DNA from 4 places in the Rhizobium zaerense genome. Region 3 is predicted to be linked to each of the others. Evidence: predicted binding sites of a transcription regulator. Region 3 holds the regulator's gene; each other region holds the start of a gene.
What was found. The regulator LexA, encoded in region 3, represses DNA repair genes until DNA is damaged. The targets are predictions, from matches to a motif close to TGTTCNNNNTGTGTTCNG.
Positions count from the first base shown of each region.

Region 1: a site for LexA is predicted at 1,373-1,390, ahead of ACS4RR_RS23830 (ATP-dependent helicase). Genes of this name have one in related genera too.
Region 2: a site for LexA is predicted at 1,934-1,951, ahead of ACS4RR_RS26150 (ImuA family protein). Genes of this name have one in related genera too.
Region 4: a site for LexA is predicted at 2,199-2,216, ahead of ACS4RR_RS10570 (ATP-dependent helicase). Genes of this name have one in related genera too.

Region 1 is NZ_CM132690.1:4,814,792-4,819,003, forward strand. It holds gene ACS4RR_RS23810 (DUF982 domain-containing protein) at 1-34, shown strand, start outside; gene ACS4RR_RS23815 (hypothetical protein) at 272-532, opposite strand; gene ACS4RR_RS23820 (BON domain-containing protein) at 643-903, opposite strand; gene ACS4RR_RS23825 (hypothetical protein) at 1,064-1,330, shown strand; gene ACS4RR_RS23830 (ATP-dependent helicase) at 1,438-3,495, shown strand; gene ACS4RR_RS23835 (enoyl-CoA hydratase/isomerase family protein) at 3,507-4,212, opposite strand, start outside.
Region 2 is NZ_JBPWQY020000002.1:372,887-377,098, reverse strand. It holds gene ACS4RR_RS26160 (SOS response-associated peptidase family protein) at 1-601, opposite strand, end outside; gene ligD (non-homologous end-joining DNA ligase) at 665-1,729, opposite strand; gene ACS4RR_RS26150 (ImuA family protein) at 2,011-2,763, shown strand; gene ACS4RR_RS26145 (Y-family DNA polymerase) at 2,684-4,195, shown strand; gene ACS4RR_RS26140 (error-prone DNA polymerase) at 4,192-4,212, shown strand, end outside.
Region 3 is NZ_CM132690.1:3,163,385-3,167,596, reverse strand. It holds gene ACS4RR_RS15325 (ComEC/Rec2 family competence protein) at 1-1,949, shown strand, start outside; gene lexA (transcriptional repressor LexA) at 1,930-2,649, opposite strand; gene ACS4RR_RS15315 (VOC family protein) at 2,847-3,743, shown strand; gene kdsA (3-deoxy-8-phosphooctulonate synthase) at 3,740-4,212, shown strand, end outside.
Region 4 is NZ_CM132690.1:2,210,075-2,214,286, reverse strand. It holds gene ACS4RR_RS10580 (PrkA family serine protein kinase) at 1-1,107, opposite strand, end outside; gene ACS4RR_RS10575 (VOC family protein) at 1,537-2,013, opposite strand; gene ACS4RR_RS10570 (ATP-dependent helicase) at 2,259-4,212, shown strand, end outside.

The DNA.
Region 1 (4,212 bases), 1.7 Mb from region 3:
GGCCGCCGAAGAAGCGAAGCTGAAGCTGCATTAGCACTTCAGCAAGGAAATTCGGGCGATTTTCGCCTTCTGGCGCGCAAGCGTGCCGGAACGGGACAATGCTTTAATTTTGGTTTAACCCTGCAACAAGTGCGTGCCGGGTTTTGGTGCAAAGGGCGTTGCGCCCGGTACAGGTGTATTCATAGAAGATGCCCAGCCATCATGATGATGGTTAGAGGCTCGTCACCTCTGCGGGAACGCAGGCGAGCCTCGTCTGAGCAAAGCGGACGCCTCAGCAGTTCGCGCCGCCCTCACCCTCCACTTCGATATAACTGACACCGATGATCGTGCCATCCGATGCGCGGATGAAGGACGGCAAATACCGAGGCTCTGCCGGCGTGCAGGCGATGGCCCCGGTATATTCGTTGAGGGCGATCTGGTCCTTCGGCAAAGCGGAATAATTTGTGCCGGTTTCCAGCGAGGCGTAGGCGGAGCCGACAAAGACACTGCCTGAAATCAAGGTGGTTGCCCAAAGGCGAAGAAGCAACGACATGAGGGTCTCCAGCGTTTAGATCCGGCATTTCAACACGCGGGAGAGCACTTGGTTCCCCTTATGCATCGCAAGGACAGGTGAGCAGAGGGCCGGGGCACCATCTTACGATTTCAGCGTCGCAGCAGGCGGCTGCGCACATAGCCTCGGCCGACGACGCTCTCGGCAATCTCGATCGCCCGCTCGACATCACCCCGCCGGCGTATGAAACCTTCCAGGATTACATATGAGCCCGACATGTCGACGATGATTTCCGCCACTTCGATATCGTCGACGGCATGAAGGGCGCTCTCCACCGAGGCGCGTGTCGCCGCGTCGCTGTGACCCTGACGGCCGGATTCCTCATGGTTCGTGAATGCTGCAAAGCCGAGCACAGTGGCCTCTCCTGATGTCAGTTGATATCCGTTAACGCCTCGGCAAAGCATTTCGTTGCGGTGCGCTGGGTTGTTTCCCGTGGACCCTGGCATGGACGATCCTTGGCGAAAGGCGCCGCGGCTTCCATATCTGGCTGCAGTCGAATGAGGGATGATGACAATGAAAGCGCTTCTGCCCGCCTTGTTTGCCGGGGCATTGCTTGCCGGCTGCTCCTCGGCCGATAGGCCGGCGCTGGAACCCATTCCGGGCAGCATCACCTATGGCGGCAAACCGCGAACGAAGCTCACCAAATCGCCGGTCGGCAGCGTCGTCTACAACCAGTTTTACAACGGAACGGGCCAGCGCGTTGAGGAAACCTATATCCTTCAGCCCGACCGCAGCCTGAAGCTGGTGCGGCGCGAGATCGGCCCGGATTTTCCCGACTGAGATGTTGCTCGCGCGCCAGATCGCTTGACAGGGACGGCAATCGCGAACATTCAAGGAACATCTAATCTTTCCCCAGTGATTCTGCGGGAGCCCGACCGGACGGCTGGATGTATCTCGAAAAGCTCAATCCGCAGCAGCGCATGGCCGTCGAGCACGGCACGCTCATCGACGGCAGCCATATTGCCGGGCCGCTGCTGGTCATTGCCGGCGCCGGCTCTGGCAAGACGAATACCTTGGCGCATCGGGTCGCCCACCTGATCGTCAAGGGCGCCGATCCCCGCCGCATCCTGCTGATGACCTTCTCGCGCCGAGCAGCCGCCGAGATGGCGCGGCGCGTCGAGCGCATCTGCCGCGATGTGCTTGGTGCAAATGCCGGCGTCATGGCGGACGCGCTTTCCTGGTCCGGCACCTTCCACGGCATCGGCGCGCGGCTGTTGCGCGATTATGCCGAGCAGATTGGCCTCGATCCGGATTTCACCATCCACGACCGCGAAGACAGTGCCGATCTGATGAACCTGATCCGGCACGACCTCGGCTTCTCGAAGACGGAAAGCCGTTTTCCCACAAAGGGCACCTGTCTTGCCATCTATTCCAGGGCGGTGAATTCGGAAACCGCGCTCGACCTCGTGCTGCGCGACGTCTTTCCCTGGTGCGCGGCGTGGGAGAAACAGCTGCGCGAGCTATTCGCCTGTTATGTCGAGGCCAAGCAGAGCCAGAACGTGCTCGATTACGACGATCTGCTACTCTACTGGGCGCAGATGGTCGGCGAGGCTGTCATTGCCGAGGATATCGGCAGCCGCTTCGACCATGTGCTGGTCGACGAATATCAGGATACCAACCGGCTGCAGGCCTCGATCCTGCTGGCGCTGAAGCCCCAAGGCCAGGGACTGACCGTCGTTGGCGACGATGCGCAGTCGATCTATTCCTTCCGTGCGGCGACGGTGCGCAATATCCTCGATTTTCCCGCCGCCTTCAGCCCGATCGCCAATATCGTCACGCTCGATCGCAACTACCGCTCGACGCAGCCAATCCTCGCCGCCGCCAACGCCGTCATCGATCTCGCCTCGGAGCGCTTCACCAAGAATCTCTGGACCGAGCGGCAATCATCCGAGCGGCCGCGCCTGGTCACTGTGCGCGACGAGGCTGAGCAGGCGCGCTACATCACCGACATGGTGCTCGACAATCGCGAGGAAGGCCTCAGGCTCAAGCAGCAAGCCGTGCTCTTTCGCGCCTCGCATCACAGCGGGCCGCTGGAGGTCGAGCTGACCCGGCGCAACATTCCCTTCGTCAAGTTCGGCGGGCTGAAGTTTCTCGACAGCGCGCATGTGAAGGACATGCTGGCCGCCCTTCGCTTCGCGCAGAACCCGCGCGACCGGGTGGCGGGCTTCCGGCTGATGCAGATCCTGCCGGGCGTCGGCCCGTCGACGGCGCAGAAGACGCTCGACCTGATGGCCGAGGATGCCAGTCCGATTTCTGCTCTTGCTGCCATGCCGGCGCCGCCACGCTCCGGCGAGGACTGGACAATGTTCGTTTCGATGCTGCAGGAGCTGAAGACTGGCAAGGCCGGCTGGCCGGCGGAAATCGGCCTGGCGCGGCAATGGTACGCGCCGCATCTTGAACGGCTGCACGAGGACGCAGCGACGCGGCAGGCCGATCTGCTGCAGCTCGAACAGATCGCCGGCGGTTATGCCTCGCGCGAGCGTTTCCTGACCGAACTCACCCTCGATCCGCCGGATGCGACCAGCGACCAGGCGGGCGTGCCGCTTCTCGACGAGGACTACCTCATCCTTTCCACCATCCATTCCGCCAAGGGCCAGGAATGGACGAAGGTATTCATGCTGAACGTCGTCGACGGCTGCATACCGAGCGATCTCGCCGTCGGCACCACTGCCGAAATCGAGGAGGAACGCCGGCTGCTCTATGTCGCGATGACACGCGCCCGGGATGGCCTTGATCTCGTCGTGCCGCAACGCTTCTTCACCTACGGGCAGAACTCGCAGGGCGACCGGCACGTCTATGCCTCACGCAGCCGCTTCATTCCCGCGACCCTGCTGCAGTTCTTCGAGGCCTGCAGCTGGCCGCAGGGGAAATCGGAGGCCGCTCAAGCGCAGGCGCGACAGGTGCGCATCGATGTCGGCGCCCGCATGCGCGGCATGTGGCGATAGTCAGATAGAGTTCAGAGTGAAAGCGGCGGCTCGGCCGGTTTCAGGAAATGCTCGACCGTTTGGGGCCCCACAGCCTCGACAGTTGCCGGCGACCATTGCGGATTGCGGTCCTTGTCGATGACGGCGGCGCGGATACCCTCGAAGAAATCGGGATTATCCAGCATCTGCAGACAGGCGCCGAGTTCACGGCCGAGGCATTCGGCCAGCGAGGCGCTGCGGCGGCCGGCTCTCAGCAGCCGCAAAGCGAGCTTCAGGCTGGTCGGTGAACGCGTCAGCAGCACCCGGCGCGTCTCGGCGGCGAATTCGCCCTCCTCCGCGGCAAGCGCTGCCAGGATCTCCTCGACGCTGTCGAACCGAAATGCGCGATCGATCATCGCCGCGTGCTGCTTGAGCCGCCCTTCGCCCTGAGGTTCAGAAAGCGCCTGCAGCACGGCATCGACATCGCCGGATGAGCTGGCGCGCGGCAGGCCCGAGAGAGCGTCGACCACCTCGCCGAGCCGCGACGAAGCGATCTGGAGGTCGGCAAGCCCAGCGTGGATCGCATCGGCAGCACCAATATCGAGCCCGGTCAGGCCGAGCCATGTTCCGGCTTCACCGGGCGCGCGTGGCAGTAGCCAGGTGGCGCCGACATCCGGGACATAGCCGATGCCGGTTTCGGGCATGGCCAGCCGCGTGCGCTCGGTGACGATGCGGTGGCGGCCGTGCGACGACAGGCCG
Region 2 (4,212 bases), on a different replicon from region 3:
GGACGGGCATGGCCTTGTCATGGATCGGCTTCACCAGGTCGTTGGGATCCGTGGTCAAGAAGCCATAGAGGTCGTCGGTGGTCAGCCCGTCCCTGACCCTTCGGACGCTCTGCCATTGCGGCACATGGAGACCGGCAAAAAACATAAGCGGTTTGGCTGCGTCGCGGGCGAACCAGGCATTGGGGACGTTTCCGCCATCCTCCTGGCTGGCCGGATCCGGTTCCGCGAAACTGGTGACCGGGACGAGACATCTGTTTCCGACGCCAAACCATCGCGTCCAGTGCGGAAAACTGAGCTTGCGCACGTTGGTAGTACCGCGGTCGGCTTCCATGCGGATCAGTTCTTCGAGATCTGACGGCTTGCCCTTGGCCGCAAGTTTCTCGGCCTTGACTTTCGCCGCCTTCTCAAGGGCGAAGCGCGGCGAGGGCAGTCCCCAGCGCGCATGGACCAGTTGCTTCTTGCCGTCGGCGGTGTTGCGGACGATCGGCCCCATCTGATCGGGGTTCATCTGGTAGGCGGGCATCAGGTTGATCAGGCTTTCGGCGTCCCGGGCCCATTTGGCGACCCAATCCTTGTCTTCCATGCGATAAAGATTGCACATTTTGAGCCATCTACTCCGCTTGAGCTCGAATGGCGGACAATCTAGCGGATGGCGCTGATTTCGCTAGTCGAGCCGGAAGACGTCGGCGTTGTCCTGCCGTTCTCGCAAGCCCTTGTAGGATGGATGGCGCAGTTTTCCGTCTGTCGTCCAGGCGCGAAACTCGATCTCAGCAATCAGGGTCGGTTCCACCCAGACAATATCGGCACTTCCGGAATAGGGCAGGGGCGGCTGCTTTCGCTTCCATCGCAGCGTGTCCAGCATCTTTCGCAGCCTGATGGTCTCGGCTTGCCCGAATCCAGTGCCGACGCTTCCGACGTGGATGAGCTCATCACCACGATACGCGGCGAGCACCAACGAGCCGAAGCCAGCAGCGAAGGTCGCCGACCTCTCATAGCCGACGATGAAGAACGCCTCGCTCTGGATGCATTTGACTTTCACCCAATCCCCGGTCCGGCCCGAACGATAGGGCCGATCGAGGTGCTTGCCGACGATGCCTTCCAGGCCGAGGCGGCAGACATGCTCCAGCAGGACAGTCGGTTCGGCATCGAGTGTTTCCGATAGCCGAATGGCGCCGGCTTCATCATTGTTTGCGACGTTTAACGTGTCCTCGAGAAGGTGTCGGCGCGAACGGTATTCGACACCGCGCAGATCGTGGCCGTCCAGATAGATAAGATCGAAAGCGTAGAGGACGGCGTTGGAGGCACGGTTGCCAGCCTGTTTGCCGGATGCGCCCAGCGATTGCTGCAGCAGCCCGAAATCCGGCCGCCCCTCTTCGTCAAGCACGACCGCCTCGCCATCAATGATCATCGTCGCCGGCCCAAGCGCTCGGGCCGCCTGCTCTATGGCCGGGAACCGATGCGTCCAGTCATGGCCGCCACGCGTGAGGATCCGGATCCCCTGCGGCTCGACGTGAACGGCAAGGCGATAGCCATCCCATTTCAGCTCCCAGCTCCACTCGCTTCCCTTTGGCGGATGAGACTTCAATTGCGCCAGCGCGGGCTCGACACGCTCGGGCATGGGATCGAACAGCAGCTGTGGCTGGGCTGGATTTCGCTTGGCCCGCGGCCGGGAACGGATCGGGTCCTCGGTGTCACGAAGGAGGGGTTTTGATTTCGGAAGCTTTGGCATCCCGACAGTTCAGCAGAAAAACCTTAAAGACACTGTGACGATGCCGACTTGCCCCCGCAATTCACACAAAGGGATTAGCGCTGGAAAACGCTCGTAAAAAAATCCACCGGCCGCTATCGGGCTGATTCCCATGGGTATTCTGCTGATTTCTAATGTTCAGGATAATATTCCCATTCCTCCGGTTGCTTGACTCTTTTAGTGGGCGGGAACAGAAAGAGAACATCTGCATTTGTTCGACATGATGTCGGCCGCCAACACGACCTTGAAGGGAGCCGTGAACGATGACTGCTGCCCGTGACAGGGTGATTTCCGATTTGCGCGAGCGCATTGCATCGCTGGAGGGCGTGTCAGCCAGAAGGGCTGGCTGTCTGTCCTTCGGCGTGCCGGAGATCGATGCGGTTCTGCCGGGAGGTGGCCTGGCCCATGGCGCCCTGCACGAATTTGCCGGCGGCGGGTCGGGTACAGTGGACGGGGCGGCGGCGGCGCTGTGTGCGGCGGGGATTGCAGCGCGGACCAAAGGTCCTATCGTCTGGTGCCTGACGCGCCCCGATCTGTTCTTTCCGGCGCTTGCCCAGGTCGGCCTCCACCCGGACAGGGTGATCTTCGTCGAATCCGACAAGGAGGAAGACGTTCTGGCAAACATGGAGGAAGGGCTGTCCTTTGGCGGGCTCGGCGCCGTCGTCGGTGAACTCGTTCGCCTGCCGATGGTCGGCTCGCGCCGGCTGCAGCTGGCGGCGGAGCGCACCGGCACGATGGCGCTTGCCGTCCGGCGCTGGCGGCGACAGACGGAGGCGAATGACTTTGGGCAGCCGACGGCGTCGACCACCCGATGGCGGGTGAGCGTCATGCCGTCGGAGGAATTGCCAGTGCCAGGTGTGGGGAGAGCCCAGTGGTTGCTGGAATTGATGCGCGTGAAAGCGGGTGAATGTGCTGAGTTTCTCGTGAGGGCGTGCGATGACAAGGGTTGTCTCGATCTATCTTCCGGATCTGCCGACGGATCGCATTCGTCGCGCCGATCCGTCTATTCCGCCTGAACAGGCGATCGCCGTGATTGCCAGGAGTGGCTCGAAACGCTGGGTATCGGCCGCCGACGCCGCCGCCAGGAAAGCCGGCGCTCATGTCGGCATGCCGGCGGCCAAAGCACAGGCGCTGTTCCGCGGCCTGATGCTGGTCGATGCGGATCCTGCAATGGATGCCGCAGCACTCGAACGCATTACCCTTTGGGCGCTAACGCTCTATTCGCCGATCGTCGCGGTCGATGGGATCGATGGCATCGTCATGGACACCGAGGGTGCCGATCACCTGCAGGGCGGCGAGCTCGCCATGGTGACGAAGATCGTCAATCAGTTCCTGGCCAAGAAGCTTACTTCACGTGTCGCCATTGCCGACAGCTGGGGTGCGTCCCACGCCTGTGCCCGTGCCATCAGCCGCGAAACGGTCATCGTGCCTTCAGGTGAGACCGTCCGCGCCGTCGAGAAGCTGCCGATATCGTTGCTGCGCCTTCCCGGGAAAATCGTCAGCGATCTGCGCACGCTCGGCTTCCAGACGATCGGCGAATTGGCCAACACGCCGCGCGCACCGCTGACGCTCCGTTTCGGTCCGGAGATTGGCCGGCGGCTGGACCAGATGTTGGGCCGCGTCTCCGAACCCATCAATCCGATCCGCACCGCGGAGCTGATTGAGGTGAGCCGCGCCTTTACCGAACCGATCGGGGCTGCCGAAACCATCAACAAATATGTCGGCCGGCTGGTGGTGCAACTGATCGAAGAGCTGCAAAGGCGCGGCCTTGGTGTTCGGCGCGCCGACCTGATCGTCGAAAAGGTCGACGGTACGCGGCAGGCAATCCGCGCCGGCACGGTGAAGCCGGTGCGCGATGTAGTCTGGCTGACGAAGCTGTTTCGCGACCGGACGGAAAAGATCGACCCCGGCTTCGGGATCGAGAAGCTCACCCTGGTTGCGGTCATAGTCGAGCCGCTGCAGGAGCGCCAGAAATCCTCCTCGCTGGTCGAGGAGGAAGTGAAGGACGTGACGCCGCTGATCGATATCTACGGCAACCGCGGCCAGCGTGTGTATCGAGTGGCACCCGTTGCCTCCGACGTGCCCGAGCGCGCCGTCCAGCGCATCAGTCCTGCTGCCGATCCGGTCGAGGTCACCTGGGTCAGTCATTGGCGCCGGCCGGTCCGGCTGCTCGCCCGTCCCGAGCTGATCGAGGCCATCGCCTTGCTGCCGGACCGGCCGCCGGTCTCGATCACCTGGCGCGGCAAGCGCCGGAAGGTCAAGCGCGCCGATGGTCCGGAACGGATTTTTGGCGAGTGGTGGCAGCGCGACGCTGAGATGGAGGCGGTGCGGGATTACTTCGTCATCGAAGACGAGGCCGGCGAACGTCTTTGGGTGTTTCGCTCCGGTGATGGCATCGATCCGGAAACCGGAAGCCACCGCTGGTTCTGCCATGGGATCTTCGCATGAGCTATGCCGAGCTGCAG
Region 3 (4,212 bases):
AAGGCGACGGTCGCGGCCGGTGGCGCTACATTCTTGCCGTCACCGGTACGGAGGCGCCGGAAGTGAAGCGGTCGCCCGAACGCATAACTGCGATCACCCGCGGCGCAGACGCGCCCATCGAGATCGGTGATATCATAACCGGCAGGGCGCGGCTGACGCCGCCGGCAGGTCCAGCACTTCCTGAGCTCAACGACTTCTCCTTCGGTGCCTATTTCGATGGAATCGGCGCGAACGGCTTCTTCTACGGCGCGCCGTCGAAGGTCGACTGGCAGGCAGGTCCGCAGGCGGCAAGATCGACGTGGGAAGCTCTGCTCGAAGGGCTCTACCGGCTGCGCAGCGGCATTGGCGACCGCATAAGGTCGATCTTGCCTGGCGACACCGGCGCTTTCGCCGCTGCTCTGGTGACGGACGAGCGGCGCGCCATCTCGAATGAGACGACGGAAGCGCTGCGCCAGTCCGGCCTGGCTCATATCGTCGCCATCTCCGGCCTCAACATGGCGCTGTCGGCCGGTATCTTCTTCGTTGGGTTCCGGATGTTGCTCAGCCTCTTTCCCGGCGTCGCTGAGGCCTATCCGACGAAGAAGATCGCTGCCGCCGGCGCGCTCATCGCCGTGACCGCCTATTTCCTGATCTCGGGCTTTGGGGTCTCTGCCGAACGCGCCTTCATCATGATGGCCATCATGTTGATTGCCGTCTTCTTCGACCGGCCGTCGATCAGCCTGCGCAATGTCGCGCTCTCCGCGCTCGTCATCATCGCCATTTCGCCGTCCGAGGTCTTGGGTCCGAGCTTCCAGATGTCCTTTGCCGCGACATTGGCGCTGGTCTCGGGCTATCAGCTGTGGAAGGACCGGCGCGTCCGCGAAAACGCCTTCCTCAAGCTGCCGATCATCAGGCCGGTCGTTACGGTTGCGGGTTTCTTCGGCGGCGTCTTCCTGACGTCGCTGATCGGCGGCTTTTCAACCGCGCTGTTTTCGATCGAGCATTTTCATCGCCTGACCGCCTATGGCCTGCCGGCAAACCTCGCGACGATGCCGATCATCTCCTTTATCGTCATGCCGGCCGGGCTGCTGGCGATGCTGCTCATGCCTTTCGGTCTGGATGTTTGGGCCTGGAAGGTCGTCGGATTCGGCCTCGATCTGGTGATCGCGGTCGCAAAGACGGTATCCGGCTGGGGCGGCAATATCGACGTTGGCCGTTTGCCCGGCTGGTATTTCGCGGTCGCCGTGGCAGGCTTTCTTCTGCTGACGCTGCTCCGGACGCGACTGCGCCATTCCGGCACATCGATCATCGCAGTCTCGACGCTCATCCTGTTCCTTCTACCGGTTCCCCGGCCGCCGGATCTGGTGATTTCGGAGGATGGCAATCTCGTCGCGGTCGTCGAGGCGGCAGCAATGGCGTCCAACCGTGAACGACCGCCGGATTTCATCTTCGACCAATGGCAGAGAGCGCTGGTCCTGCCGACGCATGATCCGCCGAAGATGCTGGATGGTCCTGCTATCCCGCCGGAGGGAGAAGACCGCCGCGTCAGGCTTTCCCGCGATCAGCAGACCGAAGCGAGGACCGCGATGCGTGCAGCCGCAGCGGCCGGTGAAGCAAACCGCTTTTCCTGCGTCAAAAAGGCCTGGTGCACATCAAGGCTTGGCAATGGCCAGGTCGTGGCCGTCATCGACAATGCCGCCTATCTCGGCCCCGCATGCGACGCCGCCGATATCGTCGTGACGTCGGTCCGCCTGCGCTTCAACAGCTGCCGCTCAGGTGCGACGCTCTTCACCGGTGAAACGCTGCGCAGGACCGGTTCCGTCGAGTTGCGCTTCACGAACGCCGGCCTGGAGGTGGCAACCGCATTCGATGCATTGTCGCGGCCATGGATGCGCCATCGCGCCTATGACTGGCGCAGCAATAGTTTTACCGAGCCCGGTCTAGCCAAGGTCAGTGATAGCGGCGAATAAGACCGACGAGCTTGCCCTGAACCTTGACACGGTCCGGCCCGAAAATCCGGGTCTCGTAAGCCGGGTTGGCGGCTTCGAGCGCAATCGAGGCGCCCTTGCGGCGGAAGCGTTTGAGTGTCGCTTCCTCGTCGTCGACGAGAGCAACGACGATGTCGCCAGGACTTGCGGTGCTGCCGTTGCGGATGATCACGGTGTCGCCGTCAAAGATGCCGGCGTCGATCATCGAATCGCCCTTGACCTCCAGCGCATAATGTTCACCGGAACCGAGCATGTCGGCCGGAACGACGATGTCGTGGGTGTTGTTCTGGATCGCCGAGATCGGAACACCGGCGGCGATGCGGCCCATGACCGGCACGGAGACCGAGTTGCCGTTGTCGGCGACGGGTTTTGCAGGGGCAGGAGCGGCGACCGGCTGTGGCTTGCCGAGGCTGCCCTCGATGACGCTCGGCGAAAAGCCACGCCGCGGCTGGATGCTGGGGCTGTAGGCCTCCGGAAGCTTGATGACCTCGATCGCGCGGGCCCGGTTCGGTAGGCGGCGAATGAAGCCACGTTCCTCGAGCGCTGTAATCAAGCGATGAATCCCGGACTTCGAAGCGAGGTCCAGGGCATCCTTCATTTCGTCGAAAGATGGCGGAACGCCGGATTCCTTCATGCGCTCATGAATGAAAAGGAGAAGCTCCTGTTGTTTGCGCGTGAGCATCGACGTTGTGACCTCGTGATTGAAACAAATCCAGAACAGACACTATATGTTCCATATGTGTTCCGCAAGTAGCTAAATTTCCGTAAAACTTGGCACCAACTCGTCGAGATTCTTATTTTCATTCGCCGGATTGGACACATGTCTTGCATTGAGGGTGGCGCTGTCGCACATCTCTTGCCGATTTGAGGAGGGATATGATGAACACGCATTCCACCAAACCGTACCCGCTGGATCATGTCGTGCTGCCGGTCGTCGACATCGATCTGGCGCGCGAAAGGCTCGGCAAGCTCGGCTTCACCGTTGCCGCCGATGCGCGCCATCCCTTCGGAACGGAGAATGCCTGCGTCTTCTTTGCCGACAAGACCTATCTGGAGCCGCTCGGGATCGCGAGCGTCGAGGAGAGCGAGGCATCGGCGCGACGAGGCAATGTCTTCACCGCTCGCAACCGGGCTTTCCGCTTCCGTTGCGGCGCGGAGGGGCTTTCGGCGGTGGCCTTCGGCAGCAAGGATGCCGGCATCGATCATCAGGATTTCGTCGGCAACGGGTCGAGCGCCGGGGAGATGCTGCAGTTCAACCGGCCGATGACGATGCCGGACGGCTCCGAGACGATTGCCGGCTTCAAGCTGGCTTTTGCCGGCGACCTGCGCGCGCCTGATCTCTTGCTCTTCACCGTCGAGCGTATCAATCCGCTGCCGGCCGACCGCGCCGCGCTGGAGACGCATGCCAATGGCGTGACCGGCATAACGGAGATCGCGCTTTGCGCGCCGGAACCGGCCGCATTCGCTGCCTTCGTCGGCCTTGCAGCGGCGCAATCGGCAGTCGAGAAAACCGGTTTCGGCGTCAATGTCGCGGCGTCAAATGCGAAAATCGGTCTGATGACGCCGGAAGGGCTGGAGGCCTATTTCGACATCGCCGGCTCATCCGCAGATCGCGGCCTGCGCGGCCGGGCAATCCTCTTTGCTGTTGCCGATCTTGCCGTGACAGAAGCGCATTTGGCTGCTAACGGGGTGACATACACGCGCAAGAACAATCGCATTCTGGTGAAGCCCGCGCCCGGGCAGGGCACGCTCTTCGCCTTCGAGGAAACACGATGAGCACTGATACGAATTCCGACGTCAGGGTCGGCGAAGGCCAAGGCCAGGTCACCTTTTCCAATACCGGCCGCCTGTCGCTAATTGCCGGTCCCTGCCAGATGGAGAGCCGCGACCACGCCTTCATGGTCGCCGGCACGCTGAAGGAGCTTTGCGGAAGGCTCGGCATCGGCCTCGTCTACAAGAGTTCCTTCGACAAGGCGAACCGGACCTCGCTCTCGGCCGAACGCGGTATCGGGATCGAAAAGGGCATGGAGGTCTTTGCCGACCTCAAGAAGGAATTCGGCTTTCCCGTCCTGACCGACGTTCATACCGCCGAACAATGCGCCGAGGTGGCAAAGATCGTCGACGTCCTGCAGATCCCGGCCTTCCTTTGCCGCCAGACCGACCTTCTTATTGCCGCGGCCAAGACCGGCCGCGTCGTCAACGTCAAGAAGGGCCAGTTCCTCGCTCCCTGGGATATGAAGAACGT
Region 4 (4,212 bases), 950 kb from region 3:
GCGGGCCAGCATTTCGAGCGTCGCGGGGGCGCACGGCGCATCGGCGAGTTCCGATCCCTCGATCAGCTTCTCGTAGATCTTCTGCTCTTCCGTGACGCGCAGGCAATAGGGCACCTTGATCACGCAAATACGGTCGATGAAGGCCTCGTTGTTCTTGTTGGCCTTGAAGGTTTGCCATTCCGCTTCGTTCGAATGCGCAAGGACGATGCCGGAGAAGGGTATGGCGCCGATATTCTCGGAGCCGATATAGTTTCCCTCCTGCGTCGCCGTCAGCAGCGGATGCAGCATCTTGATCGGCGCCTTGAACATCTCGACGAATTCGAGCACGCCCTGATTGGCGCGGTTGAGCCCGCCCGAATAGCTGTAGGCATCGGGATCGTTCTGGGAATAGGTCTCCAGCTTGCGGATATCGACCTTGCCGACCAGCGACGAGATATCTTGATTGTTCTCGTCTCCAGGCTCGGTCTTGGCGATGGCGATCTGGCGCAACCGCGAAGGCTGTACTCTGACGACGCGGAAGCGGGAAATATCGCCTCCGAAATCGTCGAGCCGTTTCAGGCACCACGGACTCATCAGTCCGCTCAGGCGCCGCAGGGGAATGCCGTATTGCTCCTGGAGGAGCGATCCCATCGTGTCCGGGTCGAACAGGTTGAGAGGACTTTCGAAAACGGGGCTGATCTCGTCACCCGCCTTCAGAACGTAGATCGGATGAACCTCCATCAGCAGCTTCAGCCGCTCCGCCAGCGATGACTTGCCGCCGCCGACCGGGCCGAGCAGATAAAGGATCTGCTTGCGCTCCTCGAGCCCCTGCGCCGCGTGCCGGAAAAAGGAAACGATGCGTTCGATTGTCTCTTCCATGCCGTGGAAACCAGCAAAGGCCGGATAGATCCGCATGGTCCGGTTCATGAAGATCCGGCCGAGGCGCGCGTCCTTGGCGGTATCGACCATCTGCGGCTCGCCTATCGCGGCGAGCAGGCGCTCGGTCGCATTGGCATAGGCAAGCGGTTCCTTTTTGCAAAGGTCGAGATATTCCGCGATCGACATATCGGTTTCGCGACGCGCATCATAACTGCGGGTGAACGCATCAAATACGGATTCGCTCAGCATGGGCCCTCCATTCAAGGTTAATGCCACAGGCTTCAGGTGTCCCTATAACCATCGAGATGGCCATGACGTTCCTGAGAATCAATAGTTTCTTCGGCTATTCCACGCTCACCGGCCATTTCTAGCAATGCACAAAATTGTGCATCCACCGGTTCTTTAATTACTGTACGAAACTGTCGATCAGTATAGTTGAGAAAGCCCCCATGGCGGTATCAGCACATTTCACGACGTGACAGAAAGATGAAAAAGGTGTGCAATGTCGCCCGTGATTCGAGATCACGAAAGTCAGCGATTGGCAGGCGGCGAACCTGCTTCGATCGGTGAATATCGATGCGCGACGGATCGTATGTCATCGAAATTTGGGGATATTCTTAGAGAATCAGGCGCATGACTATCATGCGCCTGATTTGCGATCATGTCTCCACAGGCCTCTCAGCCGTTGAACGCATTCTCGAGCACAGCGACGTCGATCTTGACCATGCCGAGCATCACTTCGGTCACGCGCCTCGCCCGCTCAGGGTCGCTGTCGGCGATCATCTCCGATAGCACGCGCGGCACGATTTGCCAGGAAAGGCCCCAGCGGTCCTTCAGCCAACCGCAGGCCTCCGGCGTACCGCCATTGGCGAGGAATGCCTCCCATATTCGATCGATCTCGGCCTGACCTTCGACGAGGATCGCAATCGAGAAGGAATGGTTGAAGCTATCGAGCGGGCCGGCCTTCATGGCCAGGAAGAACTGGTCGGCGAGCGTGAACTCGATCAGCTCGACGCTGCCGGGAGGCCCGCTCGGCGTTTCCGCCTGAAGTATGGTGGTGCGGCCGATCCTGGAGTCCGGGATAACAGACACGTAGAATTCGACGGCTTCGCGCGCTTCCTCGGCGAACCAGAGATTTGAAACGACCTTCGGCATGAAACGGCCTCCTTGTTGACGGGTGTTGATCCGGACTGCTGTCCGATGCCTCAAGGACGCCTTACTGGCGCCGGTTCCGACACGCCGTGATCGGAATTTTAGCCCTGCCCGCCCGCATCTTGACCGCAGCCGGGCTCGGCGGCGGCCTTGCCGCCTGTAACATGCCGCCTGGATAGCGCCGGCTCGGGAATGAAAGCAGAACATCTTTTCTGGTCTTTCCTTCCCGAATCACTACATTACGCGCCATGAGCAATAGTTTCGACGATATGCCCTTCTTCGACGAAGAGCCGGGCGAGATGGCGCGCAAGCCGCAGCCGCCTGCCGCACCCGCCGAAAGGGCGCCCGCCACCGGTGGCGGCATCGCCGCACGCGCCATGGCGGCCCGCGACGGCGGCAAGCGGCCGGATTACCTCACCGGGCTGAACCCCGAGCAGACCGAAGCCGTCGAAACGCTGGAAGGCCCCGTCCTCGTGCTCGCCGGCGCCGGCACTGGCAAGACGCGGGTGCTCACCACCCGCATTGCCCATATCCTCAATACCGGCCGCGCCTTTCCCTCGCAGATCCTCGCCGTCACCTTCACCAACAAGGCCGCCCGCGAGATGAAGGAGCGCATCGCGCTGCTCGTCGGCGGCGCCGTCGAAGGCATGCCCTGGCTCGGCACCTTCCATTCGATCGGCGTCAAACTTCTGCGCCGCCACGGCGAGCTCGTCGGCCTGCGCTCCGATTTTACCATTCTCGATAGCGACGACGTCGTTCGCCTGATCAAGCAGTTGATCCAGGCCGAGGGTCTCGACGATAAGCGCTGGCCGGCCAAGCAGTTCGCCGGCATGATCGACACGTGGAAGAACAAGGGGCTCGGCCCGGCCGATATCCCCGAGGGCGACGCTCGCGCCTTTGCCAATGGCCGCGGCCGCGATCTCTATTTCGCCTATCAGGCGCGCCTGACGACGCTGAACGCCTGCGATTTCGGCGACCTGCTGATGCATCCGATCGCGATCTTCCGCAAGAACCCGGACCTCTTGAAGGAATATCACGGCCGCTTCCGCTATATCCTCGTCGACGAGTACCAGGACACCAACACCGCCCAATACATGTGGCTCAGGCTTCTCGCCCAGCGATCCAAAGGCGAGCCGCAGAACGTCTGCTGCGTCGGCGACGACGACCAGTCGATCTACGGCTGGCGCGGCGCGGAGGTCGACAATATCCTGCGCTTTGAAAAGGATTTCCCCGGCGCCAAGGTCATCAAGCTCGAGCGCAACTATCGCTCGACTGAACATATCCTTGGCGCCGCCGCCCATCTGATCGCCCATAATGAGGGTCGTCTCGGCAAGACGCTGTTCACCGACCGCTCCGATCCGGACGACGTCAAGGTGCAGGTCCACGCTTCCTGGGATTCGGAGGAGGAAGCCCGCGCCATCGGCGAGGAGATCGAGCAGCTCCAGCGCGGCAAGCATCTCTTGAACGACATGGCGATCCTCGTGCGCGCCTCGTTCCAGATGCGCGAATTCGAAGACCGCTTCGTCACCCTCGGCCTCAACTACCGCGTCATCGGTGGCCCGCGCTTCTACGAGCGCCTCGAGATCCGCGACGCCTTGGCCTATTTCCGCCTCGTTGCGCAAGCCTCCGACGACCTCGCCTTCGAACGCATCGTCAACACCCCGAAGCGGGGCCTCGGCGATACGACGGTGCGCGCGCTGCACGACTATGCGCGTGCCCGCGATATCCCGATGCTTGCGGCGGCCGCCGACATCATCGAGACCGACGAGCTGAAGCCGAAGGCGCGAAAGGCGCTCTTCGACGTGATTCAATCTTTCCGCCGATGGCAGGAACTGCTTGAAAAGACACCGCATACCGAGCTGGCCGAGCAGATCCTCGAAGAGTCCGGCTATACCGACATGTGGAAGAACGACAAGAGCGCCGAAGCGCCGGGCCGCCTTGAGAACCTCAAGGAACTGATCCGCTCGATGGAAAGCTTCGAATCGATGCGCGGCTTCCTCGAACACGTCTCGCTGGTGATGGATGCCGAGACCAACGAGAACCTTGATGCCGTCTCGATCATGACGCTGCACTCAGCCAAGGGTTTGGAATTCGACACCGTCTTCCTGCCCGGCTGGGAGGAAGGCCTCTTCCCGCACCAGCGCTCGCTGGACGAGAGCGGCCGCGCCGGCTTGGAGGAGGAACGCCGCCTCGCCTATGTCG